DNA from 4 places in the Pseudoalteromonas sp. L21 genome. Region 1 is predicted to be linked to each of the others. Evidence: predicted binding sites of a transcription regulator. Region 1 holds the regulator's gene; each other region holds the start of a gene.
The links. Region 1 encodes sigma-54, which starts transcription at its own class of promoters, with help from an activator protein. Its sites were predicted from a motif close to GTTGGCACGNNNNTNGNNT; they were not measured.
Positions count from the first base shown of each region.

Region 2: a site for sigma-54 is predicted at 2,204-2,222, ahead of L3V41_RS18995 (YggN family protein). Genes of this name have one in related genera too.
Region 3: a site for sigma-54 is predicted at 2,483-2,501, ahead of L3V41_RS15260 (LiaF domain-containing protein). Genes of this name have one in related genera too.
Region 4: a site for sigma-54 is predicted at 2,001-2,019, ahead of L3V41_RS02320 (flagellar basal body rod protein FlgF). Genes of this name have one in related genera too.

Region 1 covers NZ_JAKKCV010000001.1:1,050,200-1,054,417, forward strand. Annotated here, with positions in the region: gene kdsC (3-deoxy-manno-octulosonate-8-phosphatase KdsC) at 1-32, shown strand, start outside; gene lptC (LPS export ABC transporter periplasmic protein LptC) at 29-583, shown strand; gene lptA (lipopolysaccharide transport periplasmic protein LptA) at 573-1,094, shown strand; gene lptB (LPS export ABC transporter ATP-binding protein) at 1,091-1,816, shown strand; gene L3V41_RS04805 (RNA polymerase factor sigma-54) at 1,925-3,424, shown strand; gene hpf (ribosome hibernation promoting factor) at 3,451-3,738, shown strand; gene ptsN (PTS IIA-like nitrogen regulatory protein PtsN) at 3,742-4,194, shown strand; gene rapZ (RNase adapter RapZ) at 4,195-4,218, shown strand, end outside.
Region 2 covers NZ_JAKKCV010000009.1:20,145-24,362, forward strand. Annotated here, with positions in the region: gene L3V41_RS18990 (PLP-dependent aminotransferase family protein) at 1-1,315, shown strand, start outside; gene L3V41_RS18995 (YggN family protein) at 1,368-2,168, opposite strand; gene L3V41_RS19000 (hypothetical protein) at 2,559-2,747, shown strand; gene L3V41_RS19005 (glutathione peroxidase) at 2,803-3,285, opposite strand; gene L3V41_RS19010 (LysR family transcriptional regulator) at 3,353-4,218, opposite strand, start outside.
Region 3 covers NZ_JAKKCV010000005.1:168,861-173,078, forward strand. Annotated here, with positions in the region: gene L3V41_RS15240 (methyl-accepting chemotaxis protein) at 1-994, shown strand, start outside; gene L3V41_RS15245 (hypothetical protein) at 979-1,191, opposite strand; gene L3V41_RS15250 (YqaE/Pmp3 family membrane protein) at 1,435-1,593, opposite strand; gene L3V41_RS15255 (BON domain-containing protein) at 1,655-2,221, opposite strand; gene L3V41_RS15260 (LiaF domain-containing protein) at 2,551-3,210, shown strand; gene L3V41_RS15265 (VOC family protein) at 3,319-3,735, opposite strand; gene pmbA (metalloprotease PmbA) at 3,866-4,218, opposite strand, start outside.
Region 4 covers NZ_JAKKCV010000001.1:494,569-498,786, forward strand. Annotated here, with positions in the region: gene flgH (flagellar basal body L-ring protein FlgH) at 1-376, opposite strand, end outside; gene flgG (flagellar basal-body rod protein FlgG) at 392-1,180, opposite strand; gene L3V41_RS02320 (flagellar basal body rod protein FlgF) at 1,202-1,966, opposite strand; gene flgE (flagellar hook protein FlgE) at 2,160-3,527, opposite strand; gene L3V41_RS02330 (flagellar hook assembly protein FlgD) at 3,584-4,218, opposite strand, start outside.

The sequences.
Region 1 (4,218 bases):
AAGCGTTAACAACTGATGGAACCAGCGCATGAATATAGCCCGTATTTTACTGAGTATTGTTTTTGTTTGTTGCATGATCTGGTTATGGTATCCGTACTTTAGCCAACCAACAGGCGCAATAAACAGTGAAGACGAGATAATCGCAACACCGGATTACACCGCCATTGCGCTAAAGCAAACGGCGTATGATGAGCAAGGTAACATCAGCCATAAAGTCGCTGCGGCTAAAATGGAGCTATACCAGCAATTAGGGTTTACTTTTTTTGAACAGCCTATTTTTACCATTTATGGGGATCAACAGGTTTGGCAGGTGAAAGCAAAAGAGGCTACCTTGTACGAAAACGATCAACTTATTTTTGAAGGTGACGTTGTTGCAAAAAATCTAACTCATAATGGCATGATTGAAGATATCAACGCAGAAAATATCAATGTCGATATTGAAAAAATGACCATGTACTCAAAACAACCTGTTACATTAACAGGCCCAAACTTAAAGATTACCGGTAAAGGTTTAAAAGCTGATTTAAAAGCCGAAATCGTCGAGTTAACTAACCATACACGAACCATATACTATGACCAATAAACTTAAAAAATTACTTCTAATCCCAAGCTTATTGATTGCGTTTTCAAGCGCTGCTGCAGACCAAGCGGGTACTCCTATCAGCATTAGCTCAGATCGCCAAGTAGGTCAGTTAAAAAATGGAGTCGGGATTTTTGAAGAAAATGTAGAAATAACCCATGGTAATCGTCGTATTACCGCAGATCGCCTAGAAGCACATGCTGGTGAGGTTGATGGTACTGTTTCACTTATCATTGCCACAGGTAAGCCAGCCTACTTTGAAGAAAAACAAGAAGATGGCACGGTTATGAGCGCCAGTGCAGACGAAGTACGTTACGATGTAGCAAAGCGTTTACTCACCTTAGTTGGCGATGCACAAGTGACACAAGCAGGGCAAAAAGTCAGTGCAAAAAGTATAACTTATGACATGGAACAACAACTCATTAGTGCTGAAAAAGACGAAAATTCAACGGATCGTGTGCATACAATCTTAGTGCCTGTTGATAATAAAAAAGATGATAAAGGCCAGCCATGAGTACATTAAAAGCAGAGCTGTTAGCAAAGAGCTATAAGGGTCGCCAAGTTGTCAAAAATGTGGGACTAGAAGTCGAAGCTGGCAGTATTGTTGGCTTACTAGGCCCTAACGGTGCAGGTAAAACCACCACCTTCTACATGATTGTAGGGCTAGTGCCAAGCGACAAAGGTAAAATTAGTATTGATGACAACGACATCACTTTATTACCCATGCACAATCGCGCTCGATTAGGTATTGGCTATTTACCCCAAGAATCATCCATTTTTAGAAAGTTGACGGTCTACCAAAACCTGATGGCGATTCTTGAAACACGTAAAGATCTTAAAAAACAGCAACGAGAAGAAACACTCAATAACCTGCTTGATGAATTTAGTATTCAGCACATTCGAGATAGCCAAGGTATGGCGCTATCAGGAGGCGAGCGTCGCCGTGTTGAAATCGCGCGAGCATTAGCCGCAGATCCAAAATTTATTCTGCTAGATGAGCCTTTTGCTGGTGTTGATCCAATTTCAGTGTTAGATATAAAGAAAATTATAGAGCATTTGAAAAACCGTGGTATCGGTGTACTAATAACTGACCATAATGTTCGAGAAACCCTTGATGTTTGTGAAAAAGCCTACATTGTTTCTCATGGGGAGCTAATTGCATCAGGCACGCCTGAACACGTATTAGCAGACCAAACCGTACGCGATGTTTATCTAGGCGAGCAATTCAGGTTGTAACCAATACATCACCGACTAGAGCATCTGCTAGACTTACAATAATGACAACATATTGATATTGACTCAAAGTAGTATCAATAAATGATTTAAAAGGATTGTTAGGGATACATGAGGCAATCATTACAGCTGCGCATGGGCCAGCAACTTACAATGACTCCACAACTGCAACAAGCCATTCGCTTATTGCAACTTAGTACATTGGATCTCCAGCAAGAAATACAAGAAGCGCTTGATAGTAATCCTCTACTTGAAGTGGAAGAAGCGGATTACAGTGAAGACGCAATCGGTAAAAACGAACAAAAATCTGACTCTGATGATTCACAAGTCACTGCTACGGCAGAAGAAGCACCAAGTGAGTACGAGCAAGAAAGCAGTGATGCACTCAATAAAGATACCGTTAGTGACGACCTAGCAATGGACGTCACATGGGATGAGTACATGAGTGCAGCTCCTTCAACCTCTTCAGGGCCAATGCCAGAAGATGAGTCTATTTATCAAGGTGCGTCAACCGAAACTCTCCACGAATATCTGATGTGGCAACTACAGTTGACCCCATTTAGTCCAACTGATGAAGCAATTGCTGTTGCTATAGTCGAAGCTATTGATGACTCAGGTATTTTAACCGTCAGTTGTGAGGATATTGTTGAAAGCTTTAATCAAAACGATGATGAAGAAGAAGAAATAGAACTTGATGAAGTCGAAGCGGTCCTAAAAAGAATACAGCTATTTGATCCTGTCGGCATTGGTGCTCGCAGTTTACAAGAGTGCCTATGTATTCAACTTCGTCAATTCGATGCAGATACACCTTATTTGGCTGAAACTAAAATGGTTTTATCTGAGCACATCGAATTATTAGCAAGCCGCGACTATCGTACTTTGATGAAAAAGACTAAGCTTAAAGAAAACGAGCTAAAAGAAGTCATGACGCTTATCCATAGCTTGAACCCTAAGCCCGCGGATAGCATCGTACGTGAAGAGTCTGAATACGTCATACCCGACGTATCAGTAAAAAAAGTAAAAGGTCGTTGGGTCGTTGAGCTTAACCCTGACTGTATGCCAAAGATCAGAGTGAACAGCCAATATGCGGCTATGTCACGCTCTGTAAAATCAAGCAGCGACAGTCAGTTTATTCGCTCTCATCTGCAAGAAGCTAAGTGGTTTATTAAAAGCTTAGAGAGCCGGAATGATACTTTATTAAAAGTAACGAACTGTATTGTTCAACAACAACAGGCTTTCTTTGAACACGGCCCTGAGGCGATGAAACCGATGGTGCTAAATGATGTCGCTGAAATGGTCGAAATGCATGAATCGACGATTTCACGGGTTACAACGCAAAAATATATGCATACCCCAAGGGGTATTTTTGAGTTGAAATATTTCTTCTCAAGCCACGTCAGCACAGAAAATGGTGGCGAGTGTTCATCAACGGCAATACGCGCTTTAATCAAAAAGCTTATTGCCGCAGAAAACTCAGCGAAGCCATTGAGTGATAGTAAGATTGCAGATATATTGGCTGAGCAAGGAATTAAAGTAGCTAGACGTACAATTGCAAAATACCGAGAGTCTCTAGCAATACCGCCGTCTAATCAGCGTAAAAGCTTGATTTAGACGTTTTACATAGAAGGAAAATGCTTATGCAACTAAACCTAACTGGTCGTCATGTAGAAATCACAGATTCATTAAAAGACTATGTAAACACCAAGTTTGCGAAACTAGAAAGGCATTTTGATCATATTAATAATGTTCATGTCATTTTAGACGTAGAAAAATTAAGTCAAAAAGCAGAAGCAACTTTACATGTAAACGGAGGCGAACTGTTTGCCTCTACAGAGCATCAAGATATGTACGCGGCCATCGACTCGCTAATTGATAAGCTTGATCGCCAAGTAATTAAACACAAAGAGAAATTAGCTCGACACTAAATTATGAAACTTAGTTCACTTACTAGCCAGGACTGCAGCAAAGCTGCGGTCCTTTTTAATAGCAAAAAAAGAATTCTCGAATTTATCAGCGAACTCGCTCATGAGCAGCTTCCTCATCTATCGCAGCAAGATATTCTTAATGCTTTACTCAATCGAGAAAAATTGGGGAGCACAGGAATTGGTAGAGGTATTGCTATTCCGCATGGTCGTATGTCAGGTGCTGATAAACCGCATGCGTTTATTATAGTGAGCGAATCTCCAATTAACTTTGACGCAATTGACAACCGCCCTGTTGATATTTTTGTTGCACTCATCGTACCTGATGGAGACTGCCAACTTCATTTAAAGACCTTATCAACAATTGCTGATAGACTAAAAGACAAAGAATTTTGTAAACAGTTACGCAGCGCTAAAACCGATCAGGAACTGTTTCAAGTTATTGCATCAGAGGCATAAATGGAATTAATTATTATCAGTGGC
Region 2 (4,218 bases), on a different contig from region 1:
TGATAAGTTAAATGTAAGTATCCCAACAGTGAAACAAGCTTATCAACTTTTAGAAGGGCAAGGGTTGATAGAAGCCAAAGAAAAGTCAGGATACTTTTTAAAGTCTTCTCAATTAAATCAATCGCGGCCGAAACGAGTGAAGCTAAGTCGCGAGCCAATGATGGTGAATAAGCAAGGCTTGATTGAGCAAGTTTATAGTGCCATACATAAAGCCAATGTTGTGCCATTCGGTATTGCAAACCCTATTGCAGCAGCACCTACAGATAAAGCGCTAGCACGAACAATGCGACGTGTAATGACACTGGCTGGCGCATCGGCAATTAACTACGGCCCAATGGATGGGTTTGCACCGTTGAAAAAGCAATTGATCCATCGCTATTTAGACTTTGGTATTGGTGTTGATAGTGATGAATTGGTGATCACCAATGGCGCACAAGAGGCATTGGCAATAGCACTTAAATGTGTCGCTAAAGCTGGCGATATCATCGCCATTGAATCACCTTGTTATTTTGGCATTATTGAATTGATTGAAAGCTTAGGCTTAAAAGCGTTGGAAATCCCGCTGTGTCCTGATGAAGGGATTTGGCTAGATGACTTGGCGCAAGCACTCGATGAGCATGATATCAAAGCGTGTGTTTTTTCAACGTCGTTAAATAACCCCGTTGGTAGTTTTATGCCAGAGACTAAACGCGAGCAGTTAGTGACTCTTTTAGAAGAGCGTAACGTTGTGCTCATAGAAGATGATGTTTATGGCGATCTACATTTTACTGCTAAACGTGCTACGCCAGCGCAAGCTTATTCAAAAAAAGGCTTAGTGATCACCTGTGCGTCGTTTTCAAAAACGGCTGCACCAAGCTATCGTATTGGTTGGATCATTGCGGGCAAGTTTGCAGAGCAAGCAAGGCGTTATAAACGTGCTCTGAGTTGCTCTGCGCCACTCATTAATCAATGGACTCTGTATGAGTTTATCGCCAGTGGTGAGTACGATCGTAATCTGCGTTTGTTGAGGCAGCGCTTGAGTACAAATAAAGAACGTATGATTTGGTGCTTACAGCAATATATGCCAAGTTGTGCGCGCATTAGTAACCCGCAAGGTGGCTGTGTGATTTGGATTGATCTTGGGGGGCAGTATGATGCGGTAAAGTTATTCCATTTAGCGTTAGAGGCGGGGATCAGCATTACTCCAGGGTTAATATTTTCAGCAGGTAAAAAATACCGCAGCTGTTTTCGCTTAAGCTATGGTTTACCTTGGTCTGAGCATTTAGAACACGCAATTAAAACCTTGTCACAGCTCACAGTATTAGCCAAAAAATAAAAAGCGCAGAGCAGGCTCTGCGCAAAACCAAGTGCGTTGGTTCAGGGATATCTTACTCAGCATGCTGTTTAAATGTGAACAGCTGGTACTCTTTTAATTCAGGTACTAAAGCGACGAGCTCTTGCTCTTTATGGGCAATATCTGCAAAACTGCCACAGAGTGCATCGGCACGCTCTTCTAGTTGTGCGGCTTGAGTTTCTACGCGTGCTTCGATTTGTTCACCCATGTTTTCCATGCGCTGTTCAAAAGCATCCATATCACCACCTGAGCCGATTAGTTCAGAGCCAAGAGCAACTAAAATACTGCCCATTGATTGCATCATGGCTGACTCAACCGCTGATTCGATTTGCTCATCAAACTGATTTTCAAAGTTTTGGCCAAACTTTTCGAAATTTTGCTGACCCATAGTGAATGCACCTTGTTGATAGAAAGCGTTCTGCACTTCTACGCTGATGTCATCCATTAATTCAGAGATGTCGTTTAGGCCGTCAATGTTAAAAGCATTAGCAACTTCTTCGATTGCTACACCTGCGATTTTTACCCCATCAAGCGCGATGTTTGCCACCTCAGGGAGTTGGCTGCGTAAGCTGTCGGAATAAGCGGCAATAGCCGCTTGTTGTGAGGCATTGAGTGATACGCTTTCACCATCAATATATAAATTATTTTGGTTGATGATTTTCATAGTACGATTATCGGCTGTGTAAACTTCTAATTCGCTTGGCGTGATACGAACATCATTTTTAAATTCAACATCGCACTGCTCACCGCTAAATGAAATATTTGTATCATTATCGTTATGAGCCATAGCCGTTGTGGCGATAAATAAAGAACTTGCTAACAATAACTTTTTCATTTTTTTCTTTCCTGTTTGAAATGACAAAATTTAGTAATCAAATAGAGTGCCAAACTTTTAAAGTTATTTAATATCAATAGTTTGCTTGTTTTTATTTATTTTGGGAAAAGAAATAGAAATAAAATTTTAACCATTTTTTGGTCAAATTAACCAAAAAATTCATATGCATAAATGAGTTTTATCGAAACGATAAAAAACTCTCACTTTTCAGAAATCGAATTTAGCGCTATTTATTCACAATATTGACATATCACCTATTTAGCATGGGGGTATGGCTTTATTTTGGTAGTTTTTAGGTACTAAATTACTACTGAGCTTTTTAAACTTTGCTAATTCATGGAACAAATTTAGAACCGTTGAATTGGTCTCAAACACTTTATGGAGTGGGTTGTGGGTAAGACATTTAGTTATGACGCGCTAGATGACGATTTTGTTGAAGACGAGTACGAAATGGTCGGGCGTAATCAACACGACAAGAAAAAGCAACGCGTTAAGAAGAAGTTGGAAGACTATCTTGAACAAAAACGCTTGCGAAGAAACTTAGGTGAAGATGATTTTGATGATTATTTGAACGACTAAGTATAAATTTAGATAAAGAGGCGCTGCGCCTCTTTATTGCTTTTTGACGTACGTTTTATTTATGTAATGCCGCGACAATGGTTGATTCTATTTGTTCTGGTTTTGTTAGTGGTGCAAAGCGTTTAATGGCTTTACCATCTTTGCCAATTAAAAACTTGGTAAAGTTCCATTTTATTTTGCGGGTGATAAAGCCTGGCAATTCGGACTTTAGATGTCGAAAAACGGGGTGTGCGTGTTCGCCGTTTACATCAACTTTGCTCATCATTAAAAAGCTGACACCATAGTTGATTAGACAGCCCTCTTTTATTTCTTTAGCATCACCAGGTTCTTGCTTACCAAATTGATTACAGGGAAAACCTATAATGACTAAGCCCTTATCATGGTATTTTTCATGTAGCTTTTGGAGCCCTTCATACTGTGGAGTAAAACCGCACTCACTGGCTGTGTTTACCACGAGCACAACCTTATTTTCAAAGTCAGAAAAGTCGATAGTTTGGCCTTGAAGGCTAGTAGCAGAAAGTTGGTAAAATTCGCTCATAATGATAACTTTTTATTATTGTTACACTGATTCTAACGTGCTTGAGATTTTTCTAAAAGCGTAAATTTTAATCAGCGAATGCATCGGTTAAATGCTCTATCAATAAACGTACGCGAAATGGTAATAGATCTTTACGAGGGTATACTAGCCAAGATGCATTATCGCTGACTTGAAACTCATCAAGTACACTTACTAATTGGCCATTATTCAAATAAGGTTCAACAATATCTAGAGCAAGGTGTGCAATACCAACACCCGCAACAGCGGCACTTAAAATAGCTTGTGGGTGGTTGCTACGCCAATTACCATCAATGCGAACCTCTTTAATTTGATTATCAATATTAAATCGCCAGCGCTTTCGCATAGTAATTAAACAATTATGCTCAGTGAGATCAAAAGGTGTTTTAAGATCAGGGTGATTAGCTAAATACTCTGGGCTTGCAACGAGTGTCATTACGCGTTTACAGAGTGGTCGTGCAATTAAATTTGAGTCTTGCATTCTGCCAAAGCGAATGGCTAAGTCAAAACCTTCTTCAACTAAGTTAACGTTACGACTATTAAAGTCGAGATCGACTTCAACCTCAGGGTAGCGTTTGACAAACTCTGCGACTTTGGGAGCGACTTGGTTTGCTACAAATTCACCTGCGCCAGTAATACGTATTAGGCCTTTTGGTTGGCGTTGTTCACCCTGTAGTTGGTTGTTTGCATCAATCAATTCTTGGCGTATTGCTTTTAATTTTACTGCGTATTCACGCCCTGCATCAGTAAGGTTGATTTTACGTGTGGTGCGTTGAAATAATACCGAACCTAAACGACTTTCCAACTGTTGTACTTGCCGACTTATATGTGAGGTTGATACTTCCATAGCCTTGGCTGCATGTGTAAAGCTGCCATGCTCAACGACATATAAGAATTCTTCCAAGCCTTGCCACA
Region 3 (4,218 bases), on a different contig from region 1:
GATCACCAAACCGCTGACTAAACTAACTTACATTATGCGTGATATCGCCTCAGGAGATGGCGACCTGACACAAAAAATTGATATAAAAAGTCACGATGAAGTGGGCCAATTAGCCCTGCATATGAACACCTTTATTGATAAATTGCGTGCAATGATGCTCAATACTGCAGCACAAGCGGAGCAGTTAAGCCAAGCAGCTTCACAGCTAAAAACAGTATCTCAAAAGACCAATGATGAAATTCAACAAGAAAAGCGACAAGTAGACAGTGTTAGTGCAGCTGTCACTGAAATGGCCTCAACCGTACTCGAAATTTCGCGCAATGCACAAAATACCAATAATGCAGCTGAACAAGTACAAACCATTACTGTTGATGGCACAAACCGTTCTACACAGGCTCAATCAGTCATGACCGCATTGGCAAGCCACATTGGTGAAGCGTCTAAAGTCGTTGCTGGTCTTGAGCAAGAAAGCGGTAATATTGGTGCCGTCATCGATGTAATCAACTCTATTGCAGAACAAACTAATTTACTGGCCCTTAATGCTGCCATTGAAGCAGCGCGTGCAGGCGAGCAAGGTCGAGGTTTTGCAGTGGTTGCTGACGAAGTACGTTCATTAGCTAGCCGTACGCAAGAGTCAACAGATGATATTCGTAATATGATCAGCAGGTTACAGCAGAGTGCTCAACAAGCATCCACGATGATGCAACAAGGGCAAGAACGTGCTGAGGGCTCTGTCGAACAAACACAAATTGTACTGACAGCACTGCAAGACATCGCACGATCAGTGACAAACGTACAAGATCAAAGTCATCAAATTGCGACCTCTACGGAGCAACAAACAGTGGTGGCAGAAGATATCAATAACAGCCTTGCGGCTATTAATCATTTAGTGAATAGCACAGCAGATCATGCTCATGAATTGGCTGATGAAGCCCGTGATTTGAATGAATTAGCAGTGTCACTAAATAGAACTGTTAATCAGTTTAAATTATAAAGATAAATTGCTGATGTGATTAAAAACCCGATATCACCTGAAGATGATAATATCGGGTTTTTATCGTCAGCCTTCCCTGTTACCTGTGGTGCAACTGCTTTCGCATGATCCATAAAGTCTTGCCACTGCTGCTTATTCCATAAAGCAACTCCTTGCTGATCCGTTCCTTGTTTTGATTGCGTTTGTACTTGTTCCATATAGTCACCTCCTTACGCTAGCTTCATCCATTTTAGGTTCCTTACCATTTGCTGCTCCTTAGCAATTATCCTTTCACCTTTTCCATAAAGCGTTGCCATTGTGCGCTTGTCCATAACGCCTTGTTACTTCCTTGCTTTCCATTGTGCTTTGCTACGTTTTCCATTATGTAACTCCTTGCGGTTTATAATCCGTTACTCCTACAGCGTTTCCTTGCTGTGCTCCTAAATCATCCTTGTGTGCAATTATCGTTTAGCAATAATATACACAGCATGAATCAAGCCTGGAATGTACCCTAATAGAGTTAAAAGAATATTAATCCAGAATTGTGCACCTAAACCTACCTGTAAAAATACACCTAATGGGGGAATTAAAACTGACAATATAATGCGAATTAAATCCATGATTCACTCCTTGAAAATAAAATAAAAACCCAGCCAAAGCTGGGCTTTCATTAATTACTTATTATTCAGCAACAATCGTTAATTCATCGATTACTTTGCGAACATCTTCAGCATTTTCTGCAATGCTTACTGCAAGTTGTTTTTCAGCTTCAGATTCAACGGTACCTTTAAGGGTTACAACACCATTATCAGTATCTACATCGATATCAGTACCACCTACTTCTGAGTTAAATAGGAAGCGTGTAGTAATTACAGTGCTGATTTTTGCATCTGTTAAGTCACTTTCAGCTGAGTCGCCCATATCTTTTTTGGCGTGCTTAGTCTTCATGTCTTTTACAACTGTAAGCTTGTTTTCAACATCAGTTACGCCGTCTAAGCTCAGTACTAGCTCTTCCGCTAATTCTTTATCAAGCTCACTTTTCACTTTACCAGTTAGTACAACCTTGCCATTTTTTACATCTGTGTTGATATCAAAGTTGTTTAGATTTGTGTTCATTAAAAGAACAGTTTCTGCCTTACCATCAATCCAAGCATCTTTACTTTCATTTTCCCAGCTGCTTGCCTGAGCTGACATGCTAGTAGCACCAATAACTAACGCGGCAATCATAGACTTGTTGAATGTATTCATAATCTTTCTCCTTTTGATTAAAGACGAATTAACTAATGCGACTTTAATGCCAACTATTTAACCCTTACATATCAACACCTTATTGATTTAGTCATATAATGGTTATATTCTTCTCGGTAACAATTTACAGGCTGCTCGGTAATAAGTTCACAATGTTGCAAAAATGACCAATTAGTTGCAGATAATATTAATCTATGGTTAATTTAACGAAGTTACTAACAAGCCAAAAAACACAATACATTGATTTTTATATAAATAAACTTTGGCCTGAGCTTTGCTACATATCCAATAACAGAACAATCACTTTATAATTACAACAGGGAACTACCATGGCCGTTAAACTTGAAGATCGCCCAATCGATCAAGTAAGAGAAGAAGTCATCGATCAACTCATTTATAACTACAGTCATGCCGTTATTTCAGCTGAGGCATTTGAACGCCGACTAGATCAAGCAATGTCAGCCACCAGCAACGAAGTACTTGTTGAGCTTGTTGCTGACTTAGCGCTAAAAGCTGATACTGATTACAAATCACATAAACATGCTCAATTTAAACCTCACTACAGTCATAGCAATGATAATGAAAACTTACAGTTACGTAGTATTCTTGGTTCAAATGAACGCAGCGGCCAGTGGCTTGTGCCAAAAGAAATTCACCTCACAAACTGCCTAGGTTCAATTGAGCTCGACTTTAGTGAAGCGATTTTCCAGCATCAGCATGTCACTATTTACGTAAACTGTATTTTAGGTAACGACGAGATCTACGTGCCTGAACACGTTAATGTGGTATCTAAACTGTTTAGCGTTATTGGCAGCGTAGAAAACAAGTCAGTTGCTCTAAATAAAGGTCAGGGCCCAACCATTACCATTGAAGGTAACGTATGGCTAGGCTCAGTGGAGATCAAAGTAAAGCGTACCATGAAAGAAAAGTTCATCAGCTTTGCCAATAGCCTAAAAGCCAGTTGGAAAGAAATGAATAGGGTGCAGTAAAAGTTGCGAGGTATTGTAGGCGCGATTTTACATCGCGCAATAGGTAACCAATGACGCGGGGTCAACCCGCAGCTACAACTACCGCGCGACATAAATTTCCCGGCAACATCAAAGATCATTATTCCTTTCACTTGGAATATCACTGAAATACTCTACAAACTCAACTTCAAAACCTGCGGGGTCGATAAAGTAAACATTTTTTCGGTATGGATTTTCTGGACCCCGTTTATCAATTTCATAACCGGCTGAAACAAGACGTTCAATGACGGCGTTAATGTCGTTTGTCACATAAGCAAAATGGGCAAGGCCAACTTGATGACCCGCTAAATCACGATTTTCATCTTCACCGTTATCACTCAGTGCAAGGTATTGGTAATCATCACCAAAGTGCAGCCATTTGCGTGGTTTGCCAGACCATGTGCTGTCACCTTGACTACGCACACGCCAGTGCGGGAATGCGACTTTATAAAAGTGCAGCATGGCATCAACATTACTAACAACAAGGTTTACGTGTTCTAAATACATGGTAGTTTTCCTTTTTATTTTTAAACTGCCACCAAGATAAAACCTCAAGTTAAGTTTAGGTAAAGCGTTTTTTCAAATAAAAAAGCCCCACTAAAGTGAGGCTTTTAAAAAATGATTAATTATTGATGAATTAACTACCCGCAACCTGCATTTGTTCAATTAATACAGAGCCTGTTTGAATACCGCCACGACGCTCAATGTCACCACCTAAGCCAACGACCGCTTTAAACATATCTTTTAAGTTACCAGCAATTGTGATTTCACTTACAGGATATTGGATTTCACCATTCTCAACCCAGAAACCCGCTGCGCCACGTGAGTAATCACCAGTCACCGTGTTCACACCTTGACCCATAAGTTCAGTTACCAATAAGCCTGTGCCCATGGTTTTTAATAGCGCTTTCAAATCGGCATGGGTTTGTTCAACTAGCCAGTTATGAATACCACCAGCATGACCCGTTGGTGCCATCGATAGTTTACGCG
Region 4 (4,218 bases), 560 kb from region 1:
ACGATGAACCTGAGCCAATGCCAAACTGGATGCTATCTCCGCCTATATTAACTGGGTTTCCACCTAAGCCGATAACCGGATCTAAGCTGGCATCCGTTTCTTTATCTGTTTCAGTTTTTGCCGCTTTCGATGCTTGCGTAGACTCTTGCAACTTAACAGTAATAATATCGCCTGTTCTGAGTGCTTTTTTATCTGAATACAGATCATTTGACAGATAACTATCAAACAATGAACCTGTTGGTACCATTTGTTCAGCAGAAGGCTCTGGATACATAGGTGCATAGTAAGGGTCATCCTGAACCACATGGTGGTTCTGTGTTGACATACAACCACCTAACATAAATGCTGCCGATGTGACTAAGATAATATTACGCATGCGACCTCCTACCCATTAAAGCTGCTGATTAATATAGCTAAGCATTTCATCAACCGCTGAAATCACTTTTGAATTCATTTCATAAATTCGTTGCGTTTCAATCAGATTAACAAGCTCTTCGGTTACATTAACGTTCGACGTTTCAAGTGATCCTTGAACCACAGTGCCTAAGCCATCAATACCTGGATTACCTTGCACAGGCGCACCACTTACAGCGGTTTCTGTATACAGGTTTTGCCCCATCGGCTCTAAACCCGACGGATTAATAAAATCACTGATTGTAAGCTGACCAATCACGACATTTTCTGCTTGTCCTGCCACCCGCACAGATACTTCACCGTCTTGTGAAACAGTGATTGATTGCGCATCGTCAGGAACATTCATTTCAGGCTGAATAGGGAAACCCGCACCTGAGGTTACAATTCGGCCATCTTCATCGGTTGTAAATTGACCATTACGTGAGTAAGCAATATTTCCATCAGGCAGTTGTACTTCAAAAAAGCCGGGGCCTGAAATCATCCAATCGAGTGAGTTTTCGGTAGTAAGCATGTTACCTTGCGAAAAGTTCTTTTGGTTTGCAACTACTTTTGCACCCGCACCAAGCATTAAACCTGATGGCATCTCAGTATCTTGTGATGAGCGACCACCAGGCTGATTGATATTTTGATATAGTAAATCTTCGAATACTGCACGGCTTTTTTTATAGCCTACCGTACTGGCATTCGCAAGATTATTTGAAATCACCGAAATATCGGTTTGTTGGGCATCAAGCCCTGTTTTACTGATCCACAATGCAGGATTCATAATTCTACCCTCTCAGTGCTATTAAACGATGCGTAACAGCTGATCTTGACGTTCATCAATCTCTTCCGCTGTTTTCATCAATTTAACTTGTAATTCAAATTGGCGTTGATGGCTGATCATATCGACCATTTCATGTACAGGATTCACATTGGACATTTCAAGTGTGCCTGATAACACCTCTACATTTTCTGACACATCACAAAAGGTACATTGGCCATTCACTAAGGTCTCTGGTTTTGGCCGAAATAAGCCATCATTACCTTTTTCAAGTTGCGTGTTGTCAGCCTCAATAACCTTAAGTCTGTCAACGACTTCTAAAAAGTTTGCTGGCGCACCTTGAGGTCGAACTTGAATAGAACCATCAGAACTAAATTCAACTTTTTCAATCGGCAGTGGCAAAATAATCGGACCACCTTCGCCAATAACTTGACGTCCATGGCTGGTCATTAATGCGCCATCGGGAGTAATGTTTAATGTGCCGGCTTTTGTATAAGCTTCGTTACCTGAGGCATCTTGAACACTTAGCCAACCTCTATCGCTCAATGCAACATCAAGATCGCGCCCAGTCTCAACATACCCACCCGACTCCATATTTGAGCCAGGTCGCTCTTGCATAGAAAACACGCGTGTAGGCATGCCTTCACCAAATGCTTGCATAGAGCGGGCTTGTGCAAAATCAGCTTTAAAGCCAGTGGTGTTAGCATTCGCTAGGTTATTAGCCTTTAGGGCTAGACCTCGCATACTTTGCTTAGCACCCGACATGGCAATGTAGACCATTTTGTCCATAACATTGACTCATTAAAAATACGATATTTGATAAATGCAATAACAGTGCCAAAGTAAAATTGACGCCTTATTTAAACGCCTATGGAATGTAAAGCTCTCTGTTGTAGCGGTGTGGGCCTATATGACTAAAATGAAAAAGGCTGCCTATTAAAGAGCAGCCCTTGTGTCGGATTGAGTTGAAGATCCGCTATTATTAACGGATCTGTAAGATATTTTGTTGTAGTGTTGAGTTCACTTCAAGCGCACGCGAGTTTGCTTGGAAGTTACGCTGTGCACTAATCAAATCAACTAACTCAGTTGTTAAGTTCACGTTTGACTGCTCAAGAGCAGAAGAATTCACAGTACCAAGTGTACCTGAACCTGGCTCCCCAGCAATAGGCTCACCAGAGGTTAAGCTTTTCTTCCACGATGTATCGCCCACTTGTTGTAAGCCTTGTGAATTAGAAAAACGAACCATGGCAACTTGCCCTAGGAATGAGGTATCACCATTACTGTACGAAGCAACAACCTTACCATCTGTGCCAATATCAATACCTGCTAGGCGGCCCACTGTTGCGCCATCTTGTTCAAGTGCTTTCACTTCAAAGCGGCTGGCATACTGGGTTGGTATTTTATTCGTAGTACCTGCTTCATCACGCCAGTTAATATTAACGTCTTCAGGGAAACTCGCACCATTTGATAATAAGTCAGATAAACCAACCCCAGCACCCGCACCATTTGGGATAGAAAGTGGGTTGAAGGTAGCATCTGTGTTTGGTGCACCATTTGTGTTTAATGGTAAACCACTTGAATCAAATTGAAATGTCGATAATGGTGTGTAAGGTGCTGCTGTTTCTTCAACACCTGCTGGGCTAAATGATTTCTCATCAAGCGTAGCATACACTTGCCACTCATTGTCATTCCCCGTTACAGTCGCATCTGTTTTAACAAAATAAAGCTGTAATACGTGCGGCTCACCCAGTGAATCATATATCGTTGTCGATGTCGAACTGTTATACGACGCACTTGTCTCAGGATCAAAAGGCGTCACTGTTGGCGTAGTAGAACGTGAATCTAGATTGAACGATGAATACACGTTATTTGTTGAACGCGGCGAGCCTGATGAGTCTGGGATTTGAATAGCTGAAGAGGTACTTAAGCTCACTGACGTTGTATCGCCTGTTGCAGGGTCCACAGGGAAACCTTGTAAGTAGTTTCCTTTAGCATCAACAACAAAGTTATCTTTATTTAGCTTAAAGGCACCAGCGCGCGTATAAGTAAAATCTTGAGCACCTAGCTCTTGGCTCATCGCGAAATAACCTTCGCCAGTGATGGCTAAATCAAGCGAGTTATTAGTAAACTGTAGTGACCCCTGATGGAACTGTTGAGCCACCATGGTTGTTTGCACACCGTCACCATTTTTAGTTCGACCTGAGCTAAACACTGAAGATGCATATACATCCGCAAATTCAGCTCGTGATTCTTTAAAGCCTGTCGTATTAACGTTCGCAATATTATTTGCTGTTACATCTAAATCTTTTTGCGCGGCAGCAAGTCCGGTTAATGCAATATTGAAGCTCATAATTCACCTCTAAAGTGTCAATCTGTAGCACTTGGCTAACTAATTAATCTGTATAATTAAGCGATTTCTGCTACATCAGTTAGCCTAACCGCGCCTTCTTTAGTATTTATAATAATGCCGTTCGAACCATTAATGTTGACACTCTCAATATTCTTGAAAGTCGCTATCGGTAAGCTAGTATAGTCACCATTAACACTTCCCTCGGCTTTGATTTTGTACTCGCCAGGAGGCAAACGTTCACCATCTTCATTTTCGCCATCCCATTCAAAACGAATTGCACCAGCAGATTGCGCACCTAACTCAATGGTTCTGACAAGTTGGCCCGATTCGTCTTCAATACGCAGTGTTAACTTATCTACCGGTTTTTCTGCAACAACAGATCCTTTAGAAACACCCGTTTCATTTAAATCCAACATATTTGACTCAAGCAACGCTTGTTTACCCACTAAAGTAGATGCTTGTAGTGCCGAGTTAGATGTCATCGAAGCCGTAAGGGATTCAAATTTACTATTAAGATTTGAAATACCTTCTGCCATGGTAAAGTTTGTCATCTGAGCAATCATTTGATCATTGTCAGCGGGCTTACTCGGATCTTGAAACGATAACTGCTGAGTTAATAACGAGAAGAAATCTTCTTGTGTTAATGTGTCATCTTTCTCTTCTGTTTTCGTTTGATTGTCTTGCCAACGTA